Regions from separate parts of the Streptomyces sp. NPDC001920 genome, predicted to be linked through region 2. Evidence: predicted binding sites of a transcription regulator. Region 2 holds the regulator's gene; the other holds the start of a gene.
What was found. The regulator HspR, encoded in region 2, represses chaperone genes until heat shock. The targets are predictions, from matches to a motif close to TTGAGNNNNNNNNNCTCAA.
Positions count from the first base shown of each region.

Region 1: a site for HspR is predicted at 4,992-5,010, ahead of lon (endopeptidase La). Genes of this name have one in related genera too.

Region 1 covers NZ_JBSFEP010000012.1:161,765-171,943, forward strand. The annotation lists gene ACWCPI_RS21860 (multifunctional oxoglutarate decarboxylase/oxoglutarate dehydrogenase thiamine pyrophosphate-binding subunit/dihydrolipoyllysine-residue succinyltransferase subunit) at 1-1,867, opposite strand, end outside; gene ACWCPI_RS21865 (sensor histidine kinase) at 2,149-3,255, opposite strand; gene ACWCPI_RS21870 (response regulator transcription factor) at 3,252-3,989, opposite strand; gene ACWCPI_RS21875 (spermidine synthase) at 4,122-4,799, opposite strand; gene lon (endopeptidase La) at 5,033-7,456, shown strand; gene ACWCPI_RS21885 (lysozyme) at 7,541-8,371, opposite strand; gene ACWCPI_RS21890 (MarR family winged helix-turn-helix transcriptional regulator) at 8,614-9,108, shown strand; gene ACWCPI_RS21895 (protein phosphatase 2C domain-containing protein) at 9,151-9,939, opposite strand.
Region 2 covers NZ_JBSFEP010000015.1:117,463-127,641, forward strand. The annotation lists gene ACWCPI_RS25925 (heterodisulfide reductase-related iron-sulfur binding cluster) at 1-1,497, opposite strand, end outside; gene ACWCPI_RS25930 (MraY family glycosyltransferase) at 1,725-2,768, shown strand; gene dnaK (molecular chaperone DnaK) at 2,884-4,731, shown strand; gene grpE (nucleotide exchange factor GrpE) at 4,731-5,393, shown strand; gene dnaJ (molecular chaperone DnaJ) at 5,436-6,617, shown strand; gene ACWCPI_RS25950 (heat shock protein transcriptional repressor HspR) at 6,623-7,069, shown strand; gene ACWCPI_RS25955 (hypothetical protein) at 7,142-7,654, opposite strand; gene ACWCPI_RS25960 (sugar ABC transporter substrate-binding protein) at 8,170-9,303, shown strand; gene ACWCPI_RS25965 (LuxR C-terminal-related transcriptional regulator) at 9,734-10,179, shown strand, end outside.

The DNA of each region.
Region 1 (10,179 bases), on a different contig from region 2:
CCAGGTGGTACTTCACGTCACCGGAGCCGTGCATCGACTTCGGGTCGAGGTTGCCCTCGAACTCACGGAAGATCTGGGCGTACGACTTGCCGACGATGTTGGCGAGGACGTTCAGGCGGCCACGGTGGGCCATGCCGATGACGACCTCGTCGAGGCGGGACTCGGCGGCCGAGTCCAGCACCGCGTCCAGCAGCGGGATGACGGACTCGCCGCCCTCCAGCGAGAAGCGCTTCTGGCCGACGTACTTCGTCTGCAGGAAGGTCTCGAAGGCCTCCGCCGCGTTCAGGCGGCGCAGGATGCGCAGCTGCTCCTCGCGCTCCGGCTTGGAGTGCGGGCGCTCCACGCGGTCCTGGATCCACTTGCGCTGCTTGGGGTCCTGGATGTGCATGAACTCGATGCCGGTGGTGCGGCAGTACGAGTCGCGCAGCACGCCGAGGATGTCGCGCAGCTTCATCATCGACTTGCCGGCGAAACCGCCGACGGCGAACTCGCGCTCCAGGTCCCACAGGGTGAGCCCGTGCTCGGTGATGTCCAGGTCGGGGTGCTTGCGCTGCTGGTACTCCAGCGGGTCGGTGTCGGCCATGACGTGGCCGCGGACCCGGTAGGAGTGGATCAGCTCGAAGACGCGGGCGGCCTTGGTGACGTCGTCGTCGTGGCTGGCGTCGATGTCCTTGAGCCAGCGGACCGGCTCGTAGGGGATGCGCAGCGCCTCGAAGATGTCGTCGTAGAAGCCGTTCTCGCCGAGGAGGAGGTTGGCGACCTGGCGCAGGAACTCGCCGGAGGCGGCGCCCTGGATGACCCGGTGGTCGTAGGTCGACGTGAGCGTCATGACCTTCGAGATGCCGAGCTTGTTGAGGGTGTCCTGGGAGGTGCCCTGGAACTCGGCCGGGTAGTCCATGGAGCCGACGCCCATGATCACCGACTGGCCGGGCATCAGGCGCGGCACCGAGTGGACCGTGCCGAGACCGCCGGGGTTGGTCAGCGAGACCGTGACACCGGTGAAGTCGTCCATCGTCAGCTTGCCGTCGCGGGCGCGGCGGACGATGTCCTCGTAGGCCTGCCAGAACTCGAAGAAGTTCAGCGTCTCGGCCTTCTTGATCGCCGCGACGACCAGCTGGCGGTCGCCGTTGGGCTTGACCAGGTCGATGGCGAGGCCGAGGTTGACGTGCGCCGGCTTGATCAGCGTCGGCTTGCCGTCCTTCTCGCCGAACGCGTAGTTCATCGACGGCATGGCCTTGATGGCCTGCACCATCGCGTAGCCGATCAGGTGCGTGAAGGAGATCTTCCCGCCCCGGGCGCGCTTGAGGTGGTTGTTGATGACGATGCGGTTGTCGAAGAGCAGCTTCACCGGCACCGCGCGCACGGACGTGGCCGTCGGCAGCTCCAGGGAGGCGTTCATGTTCTTCGCGACCGCGGCGGCCGGGCCGCGCAGCGTCACGAGCTCGGGACCGTCGGCGGCCGCGGCGGGCTCGGCCTTCTTCGGCTGAGCGGGCTTCGCGGCCGGAGCGGGGGCGGCGGGCTTCGCCGCGGCCGGGGCCGCAGCGGCGGGCGCGGCGGCCGCGGGCTTCGCAGCCGTGGGGGCCGGCGCGGGAACCGACGGGGTCGCCGGGGCGGCCGGAGCCGCACTGGTGGTCTCCGCGGCCCCCGTGGCCGCGGTACCCGCCGGAGCCGAGGCGGCGGCCGCCCCGGGCTTGTAGTCGGCGAAGAAGTCCCACCAGGCGCGGTCTACCGAATTCGGGTCCTGGAGGTACTGCTGATAGATCTCGTCGACGAGCCACTCGTTCGGACCGAACGCGGCAGCGGGGTTCTTGCCCGCTTGGTCGGCGTCGGTCGAGATGCTCGAGTTACTGGGGGACTGTGGCGACACGGCGGCAACCGCCCTCTTCCGCTTCACAAGGTGATGGACAGCGGGAATAAAGGCTACGCCTCCATGGCCGGGAAGGTCAGGCCGGGCAAGGTCATCGTCGTGTAAGTCACATCTGAAAGCGTGTTTCGGGCCCGGAAATGGCGGGAAACAAGCGTGGTTCCGCTTCGAATGGGAAGGATGAGGCGGGCCTCGGCACGGCGAACGTGCGGGCCTGTGCCTGATCACACGTGTCCGCCCGTCCGGACGCACATGGATCTTGTGGCTCCGCTTCGAACTTTACGTCAACTTGGCAAAGAAGGCTGCCCCGGGAGCGTGACCAGGATCCGGCAACCCCGCTCGGATTCGGCCACACCGATCCGCCCGCCGTGCAGATCGACGGCCCAGCGCGCGATCGCCAGCCCCAGACCCGTACCGCCGTCACTGCCCGGCCCGTGCGGCCTGCTGACGGCACCCCGGTTGAACCGCTCGAAGACCCGGTGCCAGTCCGACCTCGGAATGCCCGGACCCTCGTCCAGGACCTCCAGCACCAGCGACTCCGGGTGGTCCCCGCGCCGTGCCTTGACGGTCACGCGGCCGTGCGGCGGGCTGTGCTTGATCGCGTTGTCGATGAGGTTGGCGACGACCTGGTGGATGCGCTCGGGGTCGGCGTGCGCGGTCAGCTCCGGTGGGGAGACGTCCAGGTGCAGATGGACGTCGGTGCGGGTGTGGCTTCCGGAGCCCGAGGCCATGCCGGCACGCGCGGAGGCGACCATGTTGGCCTCCTTCAGCACGCCCGAGAGATACGGCCAGACCTCGAAACGCCGTGTGCGCAGGGGTACGACGCCGTTGTCCAGCCGGGACAGGTCCAGGAGCGTCTCCACCAGGCGGCCCAGCCGCTCGGTCTGCTTCAGTGCCGTACGCATGGTCTCCGGGTCGGCCTCGGCGATGCCGTCGACCACGTTCTCCAGGACCGCTCGCAGGCCCGCGATGGGGGTGCGCAACTCGTGCGAGACGTTCGCCACCAGCTCCTTGCGCTGCTGGTCCTGGGCTTCCAGCTCGTCGGCCATGAGGTTGATCGTCTCGGCGAGATCGCCCAGCTCGTCGCGGCGGTTGTCCTGCACCCGGCGGGTGTAGTCGCCGTGCGAGATGGACCGGGCCACCGCGTTCATCTCGTCCAGCGGAGCGGTGAGCGAATGGGCCACGAACTGCGTGATGAGCAGTGTGGCGATCATCGAGAAGACCGTGATGAAGCGCAGCTCCGTCTGGGTGCGCACGGCGATCATCGACAGCCCTGTCGTGATCAGCACCGAGATGACGACCAGCGCGCCGAGCTTGGTCTTGATCGAGAACGGACTGACGCCGGCCCAGGGTTCCCCGGGGCCTCTCCGCGCGGCCGGCCCGTCGCTCATGGCGTCGGTGTCTCCAGGGCGTAGCCCACGCCGTGCACGGTGCGGATCCGCTCGGCCCCGATCTTCCGGCGCAGCGCCTTGATGTGGCTGTCGACGGTCCGGGTGCCGGAGGCGTCCGCCCAGTCCCACACCTCGGCGAGCAGCTGCTCGCGGGAGAGGACGGCGCGCGGGGTGTTCGCCAGGCACACCAGGAGGTCGAACTCGGTGGGCGTGAGGTGAACATCCTCACTGCGCACCCGCACGCGCCGCTGCGCGTGGTCGATCTCCAGCTCGCCGAGCCGCAGGATGCCGGAGCGCGGGGTCGTGGCCGCCAGGGCCGCCCGCTCGACGCGGCGCAGCAGCACGTGCACCCGGGCCGCCAGTTCCCGCATCGAGAACGGCTTCGTCATGTAGTCGTCCGCGCCGACACCGAGCCCGACCAGCATGTCCGTCTCGTCGTCGCGCGCGGTCAGCATCAGTACCGGCACCGGCCGCTGGGCCTGCACCCGGCGGCAGACCTCCAGGCCGTCGAAGCCGGGGAGCATGATGTCGAGGATCAGCAGGTCGGGCTGCCATGCCTCCGCCGTGTCGACGGCCGCCGGACCGTCACCCGCGGTCTGCACGAGGAAGCCCTCGGCGCGCAGGCGGGCCGCGATGGCGTCCACGATGGTCGGATCGTCCTCGACCACGAGGACCCGGCGCTGTGCGCCAGGGGTCGCCGTCGTGCCGTTGTGGGAGGTGTGTGTCTGCTCCATCGCCCGCCCCAAAGTTGCTTTCCGGAATCCGTGGGGTGATTCCTGTGACTGCATATGCCTGCGCATGCTTGCGATTGACGCTTGAATGATCCGCGTCAGAGCAGCAGAGTACGGGGAGTCACCGCGCCAGGGCTATCCAGGTCGGACGCCGAGGTGCACGGCGTCCGGAACGCCCCGGGCAACGGGGATCTCTTCGGTACGCACCTGCTGGAATCCGGCATTACGCAAGGTTTCTTCGAATTCCGGAGAGGGCTGGGCGGACCATACGGCCAGCACCCCGCCCGGTCTCAACGCCCCTGCGCAGGCGGCCAGTCCGGCCGGTGAGTACAGGCTGTCGTTGCCCTCCGTGACGGTCCAGCCGGGGCCGTTGTCGATGTCGAGGCACAGGGCGTCGTACGTGGCGGAAGTCTCATGCACGTACGCCACCAGATCCGATTCCACAATCTCGGTGAGCGGGTCGGCGAGGGCGTCGGCGGAGAAGTGGGACAGCGGTCCGTCGAGATGCCAGTCGATAATCGCGCGCTCGCGCTCCACGACGGTGATGCGGCCGGGGCGGGGATCGGCCGCGGCGTGTGCGAGCGAGAACCCGACGCCGAGCCCTCCGATCAGCACCGCCGGCTGCGCGCGATCGTCCAGCGCGCCGAGCGCCGCGTCCACGAGGAGCCGCTCCGAGCGCCCGTCGGAGGTGTCCATCAGGAAGCAGCCGTTGGCGATGATCTGCAGCAACTCGCCGTGCCGCCGCAGGGCGACCTCGCCGTGAGGGCCTTCGCGACGGTCCAGTACTTCCGGGATGTCGTACGAAGTGGGCATCCGGCCATCCTGTCAGCTCGGCGTGGGCGGGCCGAGGGAATTACCCGCAGGGGCGGAGCAGACGGTGGGGGCGGGCCTGCCCCGGGCGGCCGGAGCTCCACCCGACTCCGGGAAACCCCAGGTCACAGCCCGTGGCAACGATGATCGCTCACAGCGAACGTGGGTCGGGGAACATTCGGGTCCCCCCGTGCATTGAGTCGGCATAACTCAACTTGACTGCCGAAGGGGAGATCATGGCTGCTGAGTCCACGGCGTTCACACCGCTCACCCTGCCCGTGCTGCCGCTCGACGACGAGGTCGTGCTGCCCGGGATGGTGGTCCCGCTGGACTTGAACGACGCCGATGTGCGCGCCGCGGTGGAGGCCGCTCAGGCCGCCGCCCGGTCGCAGCCGGGGAAGCCACGGGTTCTGCTGGTGCCGCGCATCGACGGGACGTACGCGAGCACCGGTGTGCTCGGCACCGTCGAGCAGGTCGGCCGGCTGGCCGACGGTGACCCCGGCGCCCTGATCCGCGGCCGGGGCCGCGTGCGGATCGGGGCCGGCACGACCGGGCCGGGTGCCGCGCTGTGGGTCGAGGGGACGCGGGTCGACGAGAGCGCGCCCGAACCGCTGCCCGGACAGGTCGCCGAACTGGTCAAGGAGTACAAGGCACTCGCCACCGCCTGGCTGCGCAAGCGCGGAGCCTGGCAGGTCGTGGACCGCGTCCAGGCCATCGACGACGTGTCCCAGCTCGCCGACAACTCCGGATACTCGCCCTTCCTGACGACCGAACAGAAGGTGGAGCTGCTGGAGACCGCCGACCCGGTCGCCCGCCTCCGGCTCGCCACCAGGCAACTGCGCGACCACCTCGCCGAGCAGGACGTCGCCGAGACCATCGCCAAGGACGTCCAGGAGGGCGTCGACAAGCAGCAGCGCGAGTTCCTGCTGCGCCGTCAGCTGGAGGCGGTGCGCAAGGAACTGCGCGAACTGAACGGCGAGAAGGAGGGCGAGGAGTCCGACGACTACCGCGCCCGCGTGGAGGCCGCCGACCTGCCGGAGAAGGTGCGTGAAGCCGCGCTCAAGGAGGTCGACAAGCTGGAGCGGGCGAGCGACCAGTCGCCCGAGGGGTCATGGATCCGGACCTGGCTGGACACCGTTCTCGAACTCCCGTGGAACGAGCGCACCGAGGACGCGTACGACATCCAGGGCGCCAAGGCCGTGCTGGACGCCGAGCACGCCGGCCTGGAGGACGTGAAGGAGCGGATCACCGAGTACCTCGCGGTGCGCAAGCGCCGAACCGACCGGGGGCTCGGCGTCGTCGGCGGGCGGCGCGGCGGTGCCGTGCTGGCCCTGGTGGGCCCGCCAGGCGTCGGCAAGACCTCGCTCGGCGAGTCCGTCGCGCACGCCATGGGGCGCAAGTTCGTCCGCGTCGCCCTCGGCGGTGTCCGCGACGAGGCCGAGATCCGCGGCCACCGCCGTACCTACGTCGGGGCGCTGCCCGGACGGATCGTGCGGGCGATCAAGGAGGCGGGGTCGATGAACCCGGTGGTCCTCCTCGACGAGATCGACAAGGTGGGGTCCGACTTCCGCGGGGACCCGGCGGCCGCCCTGCTGGAGGTACTGGACCCGGCCCAGAACCACACCTTCCGGGACCACTACCTGGAGGTGGAGCTGGACCTGTCCGACGTGGTCTTCCTCGCCACCGCCAACGTCCTGGAGGCCATCCCGGAGGCGCTGCTCGACCGTATGGAGCTGGTCCGCCTGGACGGCTACACCGAGGACGAGAAGGTCGTCATCGCCCGTGACCACCTGCTCCCGCGCCAGCTGGAACGGGCCGGTCTGGACAAGGACGAGGTGGCCATCGAGGAGGGAGCACTGCGCAGGCTCGCCGGTGAGTACACGCGCGAGGCGGGCGTCCGCAACCTGGAGCGGTCCATCGCGAGGCTGCTCCGCAAGGTCGCGGCGCAGCACGAACTCGGTGAGCGGGAGCTGCCCTTCACCGTCACGGACGGCGATCTGCGCGGCCTGATCGGCCGGCCGCACCACGTGCCCGAGTCCGCGCAGGACCCGGCGGAGCGCCGCACGGCCGTGCCGGGCGTGGCGACGGGCCTGGCGGTGACGGGCGCTGGCGGCGACGTGCTGTACGTGGAGGCGTCGCTGGCCGACCCGGAGACGGGCGCGGCGGGCCTGACCCTCACCGGCCAGCTGGGTGACGTGATGAAGGAGAGCGCGCAGATCGCCCTGTCCTTCCTGCGCTCCCACGGCGCCGAACTCGAACTGCCCGTCGCCGACCTCAAGGACCGGGGTGTGCACATCCACTTCCCGGCGGGCGCGGTGCCGAAGGACGGCCCGAGCGCGGGCATCACCATGACGACGGCACTGGCCTCGCTGCTCTCCGGCCGGCTGGTCCGCACGGACGTGGCGATGACGGGTGAGGTCTCGCTGACCGGCCGCGTCCTGCCCATCGGCGGGGTGAAGCAGAAGCTGCTGGCCGCACACCGGGCGGGGGTCACCACGGTGATCATCCCCAAGCGCAACGAGCCCGACCTGGACGACGTCCCGGCCGAGGTGCTGGACAAGCTCGACGTCCACGCCGTGACCGACGTCTGCCAGGTCCTGGAACTGGCGCTGGCGCCGGCCACCGACGGCGCGGCCCCCGAGGTTCCGGTCGCGGCGTGACGGACGCGGCCGGAGGGGCAGGGCCCGGGTCCCGTGAGGGAGGCCCGGGCCTTCGCCCTGGGCAGCGGGCGGTACGGCTCCGGGTCAGCCGTTGGCCAACGCCTGCAGCCTGTCCAGTGCCCCGTTGAACTTGTTGTGGTCGCCGACCGTCGGGCCGGAGGAGGTGTACTGCCACATCGTGTAGTAGCTCCAGCCCGCGGGCAGCTCTCCCACCGTCGCCGCGTACCGGGCGATCCACAGCGGGTTGGCGGTGGCGAAGCCGCTGTGGTTGCCGGTGCACCGGGTCCACCAGCTGGTCGCCGTGTAGATGACGGCGTCGCGGCCGGTGCGGGCCTTGTACCGGGTCAGGAAGTCGCGGATCCAGGTGACCATCGCGCTCGGTGTCCTGCCGTAGCAGGTGTCCCCGTACGGGTTCCACTCGATGTCGAGGACGCCCGGCAGGGTCCGGCCGTCGCGGGACCAGCCGCCGCCGTGGTCGACGAAGTAGTCGGCCTGGGTTGCTCCATCGGTGGTGTCCGGGGTGGCGAAGTGGTACGCGCCCCGGATCATGCCCATGTCGTAGGAGCCGTTGTACTGCTGGGCGAAGTAGGGGTTGGTGTAGTAGGTCCCCTCGGTGGCCTTCGCGTAGGCCCACTTGACCCCGCTGTTCCACAGGGTCGGCCAGTCGACGTACCCCTGGTGGCTGGATACGTCCACGCCTTCGGTCCGCGCGGCCTTGGTGCCGGCGGGCAGGCCGTGCACGCCGTCGTGGGCCGCGACCCCCATGCCCATGTGGGCGGAGCCGCGGGGCGGGACCTCGTCGCGGGCGGCGGCGGGGGCGGTCCGGGTGGTGAGGAGGAGGGTGAGGGCGAGCAGCAGGAGCCCGGCGAGGTACGGGCCCCGGGCGCGAAGCGGTTCAGGTCTGTGCACGGGCAACAGCGTGCCTCCGAAGGCCCGGAACCGCTCGGTGGAGGAGTGGGCCGCGGCTCCGGCTACCGTGATGTCGCGTACATGCCGCTCGACTGTTTCGGTGCTGCCGTCACGCACGCAGAACAGCAGGTGGGAGCGGAATCCGGAGGCTGCCGTCGGTCCCGGCCTGCGAAATACTGAAGGAGCAGGGGTGACGACCGCGGCGGTCGGCGAAATCCCCGGGACCGGGAATCAAGGCAGGGGCTGACGTGCACGACAACGGGAACGGCGACGGACGGGGAGTCGGATCCGGGGTGCCCGGAGGTGGCCCGGGCCGGCCCGAGTTCCTCGATCTCGAACGGGAGTTGACGGTGCTCCTGCGGCGCGCCCGCGCCAAGCAGGGCGAGATGGCCCGCGAGGTCCATCCGGACCTGGAGCCCGCGGCGTACGGCCTGTTGGTCCGGCTGGGTGAGTGCGGCCGCCAGCGGGCCACCGAGCTCGCGGCCTACATCGGCGTCGGCAAGGCCACCATGTCCCGTCAGCTGCGGGCCCTGGAGGACCTGGGCCTGGTCGCCAGGGAGCCGGACCCCGCCGACGGGCGGGCATGGCTCGTGCACCTCACGGAAGAGGGCCGCGGCCGGGTCTCCAAGGTGCGCGAGGCCCGGCGGGCGCGGTACGTCGAGCAGCTCTCCCACTGGGACCGGGGTGAGGTGGCCGAGCTGGCGCGGTTGCTCAACCAGTTGAACCGGGGCATGGAGAAGTAGCCCCCGGCCGGGGCCCGCGGTGCCGCCGGGCGCTCCCGCCGCTCACCACTGCGCGTACACGACCGTCGCGTCGTCATGCGTCTTGCTCCGCCCGAGGAACGCCCGCTCCTCGGCGTCCGCCGCCTCCAGCGCCCGCACCCGCTCCACCAGCGCCCGCGCCCCTTCCTTCCGTACGAAGGTGAAGCAGTCCCCCCAGTCCCCCTCGCGGAACGTCTCCACCCACCGCGTCGCCCCGTCGGTCATGGCGGCCAGCGCCCGCACCTCCGTGCGCGGCAGCGCCCCCGTCACCGCCCGTGCCGCCACCGTCGGATCCGCGGCGGCCGTGAAGAAGCCGCCCTCCTTGTTGCGGATGTGGGCGTCGATCATCGCGTCCGTGGCCAGCGACGCGCGGGGGAGGAGGGCCAGACGGTCGTCCAGGTGGGCGGTGACCGCCCCGTCGGGGGACTCCGTCAGAAGCGCGGAGTCCGACAGGACCAGGTACTCGACCGTCGCCTCCGTCCACCGCGCCAGAGCGACGGTTGCCTGCGGGGTGCGTGGGTGAGAAAGGTCACAGGTTGCGGCGTGGGAGTCGGCGGTACGTGCGATGGCACGGGCCAGGACATCTGCGAGGGGAACATCCAGGAGTGAAACGGTCAGTTCGGTCAGTGCTCCGCCGAGCCGTGCGGTGAACCAGGGGACGGAATGCAGACAACCCGTCTCACCCCTCGGCGGCGTCACCCCGTCCAGGACCACCAGCGCGCCGCCCTGTCCCGAGGCGGGAAGCGCGACACTCGCGAAGTCCTCGTTGGGGCGGGCCGGATCGCCGGGTGCCGAAACAAGCTCAGTTCGCATCCGGCCAGTCTGCACGAGCCCTTCACAAGGTTCGCAAAGGGCCTGCATCGGTTGCCGAATGGGCGTAGGCGCGCAGGTCAGCCGCCGGATTTGCGGCGGAATGGTCGGCTCCGGCCAGGCGTGGCGGCGAATACTGCCATCGCCCGCCGCAGACGTCCAACCGGCCCGCCGCGCAAGGCCCGTGCACGAGCCAGAGGAACTTGCCCGCCAACTCCCCTCCGGGGTTCACTCCTTCGGGTG
Region 2 (10,179 bases):
GAAGGCCTTGGTGGTCTTCTTCGCCCGGTCCTCCAGGGCGCCGGCGCAGCCGACCCAGTACAGGTACTCGACCTCGGTGAGGTCCTCGATGTCCTTGCCGACGACCGGCACCTCGAAGTCGACTTCCTTCAGCCACTCCAGGCGCTGCTTCTTCGCCAGGCCCCAGGGGTTGCCCTTCTTCTCCAGGTTCTTGAGCATCGTGCCCGCCTCGGACGGGAACGCGGACTCGATCATCACCTGGTAGCGGCGCATGTCGACGATGTGGTCGATGTGCTCGATGTCCACCGGGCACTGCTCGACGCAGGCGCCGCAGGTGGTGCAGGACCACAGGACGTCCGGGTCGATGACGCCGTTCTCCTCGACCGTGCCGACCAGCGGACGCTCGGCCTCGGTGAGAGCGGCCGCCGGGACGTCCTTGAGCTGCTCCTCGGACGCCTTCTCCTCGCCCTCCATGGTCTTGCCGCCGCCGGCCAGCAGGTACGGCGCCTTGGCGTGCGCGTGGTCGCGCAGCGACATGATCAGCAGCTTCGGGGAGAGCGGCTTGCCCGTGTTCCAGGCGGGGCACTGCGACTGGCAGCGGCCGCACTCGGTGCAGGTGGAGAAGTCCAGCAGGCCCTTCCAGGAGAACTGCTCGACCTGGGAGACACCGAAGACGTCGTCGTCACCGGGGTCGGTGAAGTCGATCGGCTTGCCGCCGGACGTCATGGGCTGCAGGGCGCCGAGGGCCGTCTCACCGGTGGCGTTGCGCTTGAACCAGATGTTCGGGAAGGCCAGGAAGCGGTGCCAGGCCACACCCATGTTGGTGTTCAGCGAGACCACGATCATCCAGATGAACGAGGTGCTGATCTTCACCATCGCGGTGAGGTAGATCAGGTTCTGCAGCGTGGTCACGCTCAGGCCCTTGAAGGCCAGGACCAGCGGGTACGAGGCGAAGTAGGCGGCCTCGTAGTGCTCGACGTGGTGGATCGCACCCTCCAGGCCGCGCAGCACGTAGATCGCGAGGCCGATGGTGAGGATGACGTACTCCACGAAGTACGCCTGGCCGGACTTGGAGCCGGCGAAGCGGGACTTGCGCCCGGCGCGGGACGGCAGGCTCAGCAGCCGGATGACCATCAGCACGGCGATGCCCAGGATCGTCATCACGCCGATGAACTCGATGTAGAGCTCGAACGGCAGGAACCCGCCGATGACCGGCAGCGTCCAGTCGGCCTGGAAGAGCTGTCCGAACGCCTGCGCGAGGGTCGGCGGCAGGGTCAGGAAGCCGACCGCCACGAACCAGTGGGCGATGCCGACGACGCCCCACCGGTTCATCCGGGTGTGGCCGAGGAACTCCCGTACCAGCGTCACACTGCGCGCGTAGGGGTTGTCGGTCCGGCTGCCGGCCGGTACCGGCTGGCCGAGCTTGAAGTACCGGACGAACTGGCCGATGGCGCGTGCGAGCAGCGCAACGCCGACCACGGTCAGGACCAGCGACACGATGATCGCGGCGAGTTGCATTTCGGGGCTCCTCGGGCCTGCGAGGGGTTCTTCGAGCGTCCCTCGAAGGGGGGCTTCGGGGGATCTTCGAGATTACTAAGCGGTAACTTATGTAGTCCGTCTGAGACTACCCCCATCTTCCGTCGCACTGTAGCCAGGTGCGGGGTGATCTGAATCGCTGAGGGTTGCCTTAAGATCCGATCGTGTTATTCATCACGAATTGGGGCATATCGCACTAACCTAGCGCCGTGCTGTACGGGATTGCCGCCGCCACGAGCGCCCTACTCCTCGCCGCCTTCCTCGCGGCGCTGTTCCGGCTGCCCGCGCTGCGCCTCGGCATCGTCGACCGTCGACGTCAGCGGCCCCTGCCGCTGCTCGGCGGTACGGGGGTCGCCCTCACCACCTGCCTGGTCGTCGCCGCCTGGGAGTGGGCGGGGGTCGCCCCGCTGGGCCCCGAGATCAGACGGCTGCTGATCGCCGCGGGCGCCGTCGCCCTCCTCGGGCTGGTCGCCGACGTGCGGCGGGTGAAGGCGCGGTTCCTGGTCGGCGGTACGGCCGTGGCGGCGGCCTGCGTGGTGCCGTACGGCGAGACGGGCTTCCTGTTCGGGGTGCCGGCGATCGGCTGGATCGTCGTCGTCAGCCTCGGTTTCAAGGCGCTCGACCACGCGGACGCGCTCGCCGGGACCGTCGGGGTCGTCACCGCCTTCGGCGTCGGTGTCTGCGCGGCGGCCGAGATGATGGACGAACTCGCCGTACTGCTGAGCGTGCTGGCCGCCGCGCTGACCGGTTTCCTCATGCACAACTGGCCGCCCGCGCGCATCGGTCTCGGATCGTGCGGGTCCCTGTTCATCGGGTTCGTGCTCGCCTCGTCGGCCGTGATGACCCGCGCCGGGCACCCTCCGGCCGCGAGCGCGGGTGTCCTCTACGCCCTCACCGCCCTGGTCACCGCCGACGTCCTGCTCGTGGTGGTGTCCCGCAGGCTGGCCGGACGGCCACTGCTGCGCGGCGGACCGGACCATCTCGCCCATCGCCTGCGCCGGCTCGGCCTGACCCCGCCGGGGGCCGCCGTCCTGCTGGGGGTGCTGGCCTTCTCCGGGGTGCTCGTCGGGGTCCTGGTGCACATGGGATGGGTCTCGCGGTCGAGCGCGTACTGGGTGGGGGCCGGGGCCCTGATCGTCGTACTCGCATCGCTGCGGATCAAGGTCTACGGGCCTCGGCGTCAACCCTCCTTCCCCCAGAGGGGGCCCGTGGGGACATCCAGTCGGCTGGCATCCACGCAGGTCAGAGGCTAGTTGCGTGTAAGGAACAGATAAGACTTGAGTGGGGTGGACTCAGCTCTGTTGACCGGGGGGAGGCCGTCATGCACACTTGAGTCCGTTCCACTCAAGTCAGCTGGAGGAATCAACCATGGCACGTGCGGTCGGCATCGACCTGGGCACGACTAACTCCGTCGTCAGCGTTCTGGAGGGCGGCGAGCCCACCGTCATCACCAACGCCGAGGGCGCCAGGACCACGCCTTCCGTCGTCGCCTTCGCCAAGAACGGTGAGGTGCTCGTCGGCGAGGTCGCCAAGCGTCAGGCGGTCACGAACGTCGACCGGACCATCCGGTCCGTGAAGCGTCACATGGGCACCGACTGGAAGATGGAGCTCGACGGGAAGCCCTTCAACCCGCAGCAGATCTCCGCCTTCATCCTCCAGAAGCTGAAGCGGGACGCCGAGTCCTACCTGGGCGAGAAGGTCACGGACGCGGTCATCACCGTCCCGGCCTACTTCAACGACTCCGAGCGCCAGGCGACGAAGGAGGCCGGCGAGATCGCCGGTCTGAACGTCCTGCGCATCGTCAACGAGCCCACCGCGGCCGCGCTCGCGTACGGCCTCGACAAGGACGACCAGACGATCCTCGTCTTCGACCTCGGTGGCGGCACCTTCGACGTGTCCCTGCTGGAGATCGGCGACGGCGTCGTCGAGGTGAAGGCCACCAACGGTGACAACCACCTCGGTGGTGACGACTGGGACCAGCGCGTCGTCGACTACCTGGTGCAGCAGTTCAAGTCCGGTCACGGCGTGGACCTCGCCAAGGACAAGATGGCCCTGCAGCGTCTGCGTGAGGCCGCCGAGAAGGCCAAGATCGAGCTGTCCTCGTCCACCGAGACCTCGATCAACCTGCCCTACATCACCGCCTCCGCCGAGGGCCCGCTGCACCTGGACGAGAAGCTCACCCGGGCTCAGTTCCAGCAGCTGACGGCCGACCTGCTGGAGCGCTGCAAGACCCCGTTCTTCAACGTCATGAAGGACGCCGGCGTCTCCATCAACGAGATCGACCACGTCGTCCTCGTCGGTGGCTCGACCCGTATGCCCGCCGTCGCCGAGCTCGTCAAGGAGCTGACCGGCGGCAAGGAGGCCAACAAGGGTGTGAACCCGGACGAGGTCGTCGCCATCGGCGCCTCGCTCCAGGCCGGTGTCCTCAAGGGTGAGGTCAAGGACGTCCTGCTCCTCGACGTGACCCCGCTGTCCCTCGGTATCGAGACCAAGGGCGGCATCATGACCAAGCTCATCGAGCGCAACACCACGATCCCGACCAAGCGGTCCGAGATCTTCACCACGGCCGAGGACAACCAGCCGTCCGTGCAGATCCAGGTCTACCAGGGCGAGCGCGAGATCGCGGCGTACAACAAGAAGCTCGGGATGTTCGAGCTGACCGGTCTGCCGCCGGCGCCGCGCGGCGTCCCGCAGATCGAGGTCTCCTTCGACATCGACGCCAACGGCATCATGCACGTGACCGCCAAGGACCTGGGCACGGGCAAGGAGCAGAAGATGACCGTCACCGGCGGCTCCTCGCTGCCGAAGGACGAGGTCGACCGGATGCGCCAGGAGGCCGAGCAGTACGCGGAGGAGGACCACCGCCGCCGCGAGGCCGCCGAGACCCGCAACCAGGGCGAGCAGCTCGTCTACCAGACGGAGAAGTTCCTCAAGGACAACGAGGACAAGGTCCCCGCCGAGGTCAAGACCGAGGTCGAGTCCGCCGTCGAGGAGCTGAAGACCGCGCTCAAGGGCGAGGACACCGCCGAGATCCGCACGGCCACCGAGAAGGTCGCCGCGGTCTCCCAGAAGGTCGGCCAGGCCATGTACGCCGACGCCCAGGGCGCTCAGGCCGCGGGTGGTCCGGAGGGCGCCGCCCAGGGTGGCAAGCCCGCCGACGACGACGTCGTGGACGCCGAGATCGTGGACGACGAGCGCAAGGACGGTGCCGCGTAATGACGGAGGAGACCCCGGGCTTCGAGGAGAAGCCCGACGTCCCCTCCGGCGCCACCCCTGACGACGCCGAGTCGAAGGCCGCGCCCTCGTCGAACAGCGAGGGAGCGGCCCCGGCCGGGGACGGAGCAGCAGACGCGGGCCTGGTGGCCCAGCTGGACCAGGTGCGCACCGCGCTCGGTGAGCGCACCGCGGACCTCCAGCGGCTCCAGGCCGAGTACCAGAACTACCGCCGCCGCGTCGAGCGTGACCGGATCACGGTCAAGGAGATCGCCATCGCGAACCTCCTGACCGAGCTCCTGCCCGTGCTCGACGACATCGGCCGCGCGCGGGAGCACGGCGAGCTCGTCGGCGGATTCAAGTCCGTCGCGGAGTCGCTGGAGACCGTCGCGGCGAAGATGGGCCTGCAGCAGTTCGGCAAGGAGGGCGAGCCCTTCGACCCGACGATCCACGAGGCCCTGATGCACTCCTACGCGCCGGACGTCACCGAGACGACCTGCGTGGCGATCCTGCAGCCCGGGTACCGCATCGGCGAGCGCACCATCCGCCCCGCGCGGGTGGCCGTCGCCGAGCCCCAGCCGGGCGCGCAGACCGTCAAGACCGAGGAGTCCGACGAGAACGCGGCGGCCGACGACAAGGAGAGCGGTGGCCCGGACGAGGGCTGACGTTGGACTGACGAACTCGACAGGGAAGGAGGGACGTCGAGGATGAGCACCAAGGACTTCATCGAGAAGGACTACTACAAGGTCCTCGGCGTCCCCAAGGACGCCACCGAGGCCGAGATCAAGAAGGCGTACCGCAAGCTCGCCCGCGAGTACCACCCGGACGCCAACAAGGGCAACGCCAGGGCCGAGGAGCGCTTCAAGGAGATCTCCGAGGCGAACGACGTCCTCGGCGACCCCAAGAAGCGCAAGGAGTACGACGAGGCTCGCGCCCTCTTCGGCAACGGCGGCTTCCGTCCGGGACCGGGCGGCGCGGGCGGCTCCTTCAACTTCGACCTGGGCGACCTCTTCGGAGGCGGCGCCCAGGGCGGCCAGCAAGGAGCCGGCGGCTTCGGCGGCGGCCTCGGTGACGTCTTCGGGGGCCTGTTCAACCGGGGCGGTACGGGCACGACCCGCACCCAGCCCCGGCGCGGCCAGGACATCGACACCGAGGTCACCCTCAGCTTCACCGAGGCGATCGAGGGGGCGACGGTCCCGCTGCGCATGTCCTCGCAGTCTCCCTGCAAGGCCTGTGCGGGCACCGGTGACAAGAACGGCACGCCGAGGGTGTGCCCGACGTGTGTGGGCACCGGCCAGGTGGCGCGGGGCTCGGGCGGCGGGTTCTCCCTGACCGACCCGTGCCCGGACTGCAAGGGGCGCGGCCTGATCGCCGAGCACCCGTGCCTGGACTGCAAGGGCAGCGGGCGCGCCAAGTCGTCCCGGACCATGCAGGTCCGCATCCCGGCCGGGGTGTCGGACGGCCAGCGCATCCGGCTGCGCGGCAAGGGCGCGCCCGGTGAGCGCGGCGGCCCGGCGGGTGACCTCTACGTGACCGTGCACGTCGGCGAGCACCCGGTGTTCGGGCGCAAGGGCGACAACCTCACGGTGACCGTCCCCGTGACCTTCACGGAGGCGGCCCTCGGCGGTGAGGTCAGGGTCCCCACCCTGGGCGGACCGCCGGTCACGCTGAAACTGCCGCCCGGCACACCCAACGGCCGCACCATGCGGGCGCGGGGCAAGGGCGCGGTCCGCAAGGACGGCACCCGCGGTGACCTGCTGGTCACCGTCGAGGTGAGTGTCCCGAAGGACCTTTCGGGGAAGGCTCGTGACGCGCTTGAGGCGTATCGCGAGGCAACCGCGGGTGAGGACCCGCGGGCGGAGCTGTTCCAGGCCGCGAAGGGAGCATGAGACAGATGGACGGTCGTCGACGCAACCCGTATGAACTGACCGAGGAGACCCCGGTCTACGTCATTTCGGTGGCGGCCCAGCTGTCCGGCCTGCACCCGCAGACCCTGCGCCAGTACGACCGCCTGGGCCTCGTGTCCCCCGACCGCACGGCCGGCCGGGGCCGGCGTTACTCGGCCCGCGACATCGAACTGCTCCGGCAGGTGCAGCAGTTGTCGCAGGACGAGGGCATCAACCTGGCCGGTATCAAGCGCATCATCGAACTGGAGAACCAGGTCGCCGCGCTCCAGTCCCGGATCGCCGAGATGCAGGCGGCCCTCGACGGCGCGGCGGCGGCGATGCAGCAGCGCGAGGCGGCGGTGCACGCGTCGTACCGCCGCGACCTGGTGCCGTACCAGGAGGTGCAGCAGACCAGCGCGCTGGTGGTGTGGCGGCCGAAGAAGGCCAGGGACTGAGCAGGGCGCGAGAGCGACAAGGGGCCCGGAGGGATGACCTCCGGGCCCCTTTGCGCGTACGCGTCGCGGACTTCAGGGGATGAGCTGTCCGATCGCGTCCGCGACCAGCATCCACATGGGCTGCGCGCCGGTGCCGAACGCGGCGGCGAGGGCGTACCCGAGAGCCGCGTCCAGGGCCTTTGGCGCCGCGTCCGCCCGCCACTCGGCCACCACCCTGCCGTCGCCCTCGCAGGTGAGAGCGGCGAGCCGCCGCCCGTTCCGCAGCAGGCGGCTGTCCGGCAGGGAGTCGGGCACCAGCCGCCAGACGTGTCCCGCGTACCGGACGTCGACCCGGTACGAACGCCGGGTCAGCCCTCCCTCCGCCGGGTACAGGCCGGCCTCCTCGCCGTCGACGGTGAGCGTGAGCCGGCCGGCGGTCCGGGTGCCGACGGGGATGTGCTCCTCGGCCTCGGTACCGGCTGCGCGGCTCAGTACGATCCGCGGGACCGCCTCGCCCTCGACGACGACATGACCGCGCTCGGTGTCCAGATGGACGGTCAGCGGGCCGAACAGGCTGTCCTCGACGGGGGTTTCGGTGGGCGTCATGAGGATGATCTTCTCAGACGCGGCCGGTCGACCGTTGCGGTGGCCGACCGGTCCTGAGGCCCGCACGTCCTTCCCCGTGCCGATCCTGCGGCCGCCGTCGAGGGGAGTCGTCCGTGTCCCGGTTCCAGCTGATATCGCCCTTCGAAACCCGTTGCGCGCTGTATGCCAGGAAAGGCGCCTTTCCTGCCGTGACCGCGGCGACCGTGCGCCTGGCTGGGTTCATTCGTTCCTCTGATCGAATGCGGGACGGCGGTCGGCAAGCCGCTCTGATCGCGACTCGCGCGGAATGGAGTCGGTTGTGTGGATCTCGCCTTCCATGCGATCGCGGTTCGGTGGAGGGGGCGTAAAGGGCGTTTGGAGGGGTTCCGTCATGTCTTCACATGCGCAGCGGAGCGTGGTGTTGCGCACTCGTTAAGTCATTCCGCTTGACGCTGGGGGCCGTCGCCGCGTTGTCTTTTCAGACATCTGGGCGCATTGGCGCCCGTGTCCCGATGGCACCAGAAGTGAGCTCCTCTATGCGTTCCATGCGCCCCACGCGTCGTCTCGCCACCGCCGTGGCCGCCGCGTCCACGATGACCCTTTCGCTGACCGCGTGCGGGACGCTGGGGGTCAGTGGGGACAGCAGCGCGGCGAGCCCGACCAAGGGCAACGACGTCACCGTGGGGCTGCTGCTGCCGGAGACGGCGAACACGCGCTACGACAAGTTCGACTACCCCATCATCAGGAACAAGGTCCAGGAGCTCACCGACAAGCAGGGCAAGGTCGTCTACCTGAACGCCGACGCGGACGCGGCCAAGCAGGCGAGCCAGCTGCAGAAGATGATCGACGACCAGGTCGACGTGATCCTGCTGGACGCCGTCGACTCGCACGCCATCGCCGACGGCGTGCAGAAGGCCAAGGACGCCGGCATCCCGGTCATCGCCTACGACCGCCTGGCCGAGGGACCCATCGAGGCGTACGTCTCCTTCGACAACGAACTCGTCGGCGAGGTGCAGGGCCGCTCCCTGCTGGAGGCCATGGGCGGCTCCAGCATCGACTCGTCCGACAAGATCGTCATGATGAACGGCTCGCCCACCGACCCGAACGCCGCGCAGTTCAAGGCGGGTGCCCTCTCCGAGCTCAAGGGCGCGGTCGACATCGCCAGGACCTACGACACCAAGGACTGGAAGCCGGAGAACGCCCAGGCCAACATGGCCCAGGCCATCGAGGCCATCGGCGTCAACAACCTCAAGGGCGTCTACTCCGCCAACGACGGCATGGCCGCCGGAGTCATCAAGGCCCTCAAGGCCGCGGGCGTGACCAAGCTGCCGCCGATCACCGGGCAGGACGCCGAACTGGACGCCGTGCAGCGGATCATCGCCGGTGAGCAGTACATGAGCGTGTACAAGTCCTACCCGCAGGAGGCCGAGAGCGCCGCGGAGATGGCCGTGGCCAAGGTCCAGGGCAAGGACATCCAGTTCGACTCGCTCACCCAGGACCAGGTCGACAGCCCGACCCACAAGGGCATCCCGGCCCTGCTGGTGCCCGTGGTCGCGCTGACCGAGGACAACATCAAGGAGACCGTCGTCGCCGACGGCATCTACGAGCTTTCCGACATCTGCACCGCCAAGTACAGGGCGGCTTGCTCGGAGATCGGGCTCGGCGGGTGACGTCAGCCGACTCCTTTGCGGGTGCGTGCGGTTGTTCCTTCTCCTGCCGCCGCACCCGCTGCTCTTCTCACCCCCTCCCGGCACGGTGTTCGCGAGTGTGACGTTCCCTGTCGCGGCCGTCAGGCGGACGTACGGCGACGCGGGGGCCACCCCATCAGCTTGTTGCAACCCGGCGTGCGGAGGCCCGGAGATACCGGGACGTACCGGTATCCAACGGCACCCCTCCCGGCGTGAGCCGTGTTGCGGAGCACGGCCTGTCCGCGCATAGTTGCGCTGCGGAAGCGCGAGCGAACCGTAGGGCCGAAGGGCTGCCCACGGTGGCCTTCGACCATGGCCACGCCTCGCAGGGCTGTCCCGGCAAGGGTGTCGACACCGCGCTCCGGAGGTGAGCGAGCCGGCGAAAGAGGCAAGGACCGGGGGTGGACGGGCGATGGCCGGGCACGGGACGGAGGAGCATCCACACGGTGCCGACCGGCTGTGCGAGGCCGGGGATCGCGTGTATTCCCGGGCCGTACGGCGCGGCCGGGTGCCGCGCCGGGATGCGGAGCCGGTGCCCTGCCTGCTGGAACTCGCGTTGCTGCACCCCGACCCCGACGACATGGACTGGCTGGTGCCGACGTCCCCGCAGGAGGTCATGACGCGGCTGTTGCGCGGGGTGTACGACGAGGTCAGCGCGAGTCAGCGGCGGGTCGGTTCGGCGGTGGCGGCCTTCGAGTGGTACGCCGGGCTGGGCCCGCAGCAGCCGCAGGCGGCCGGCGCGGAGGGCACGGCGATCCGGGTGCTGGACGGCCCCTCCCGCATCCAGGCGGCCCTGGACGCGGCGACGGAGGCGTGCACGGCGGAGGTGCTGACCGTGCAGCCCGGCGGTATCCGCCC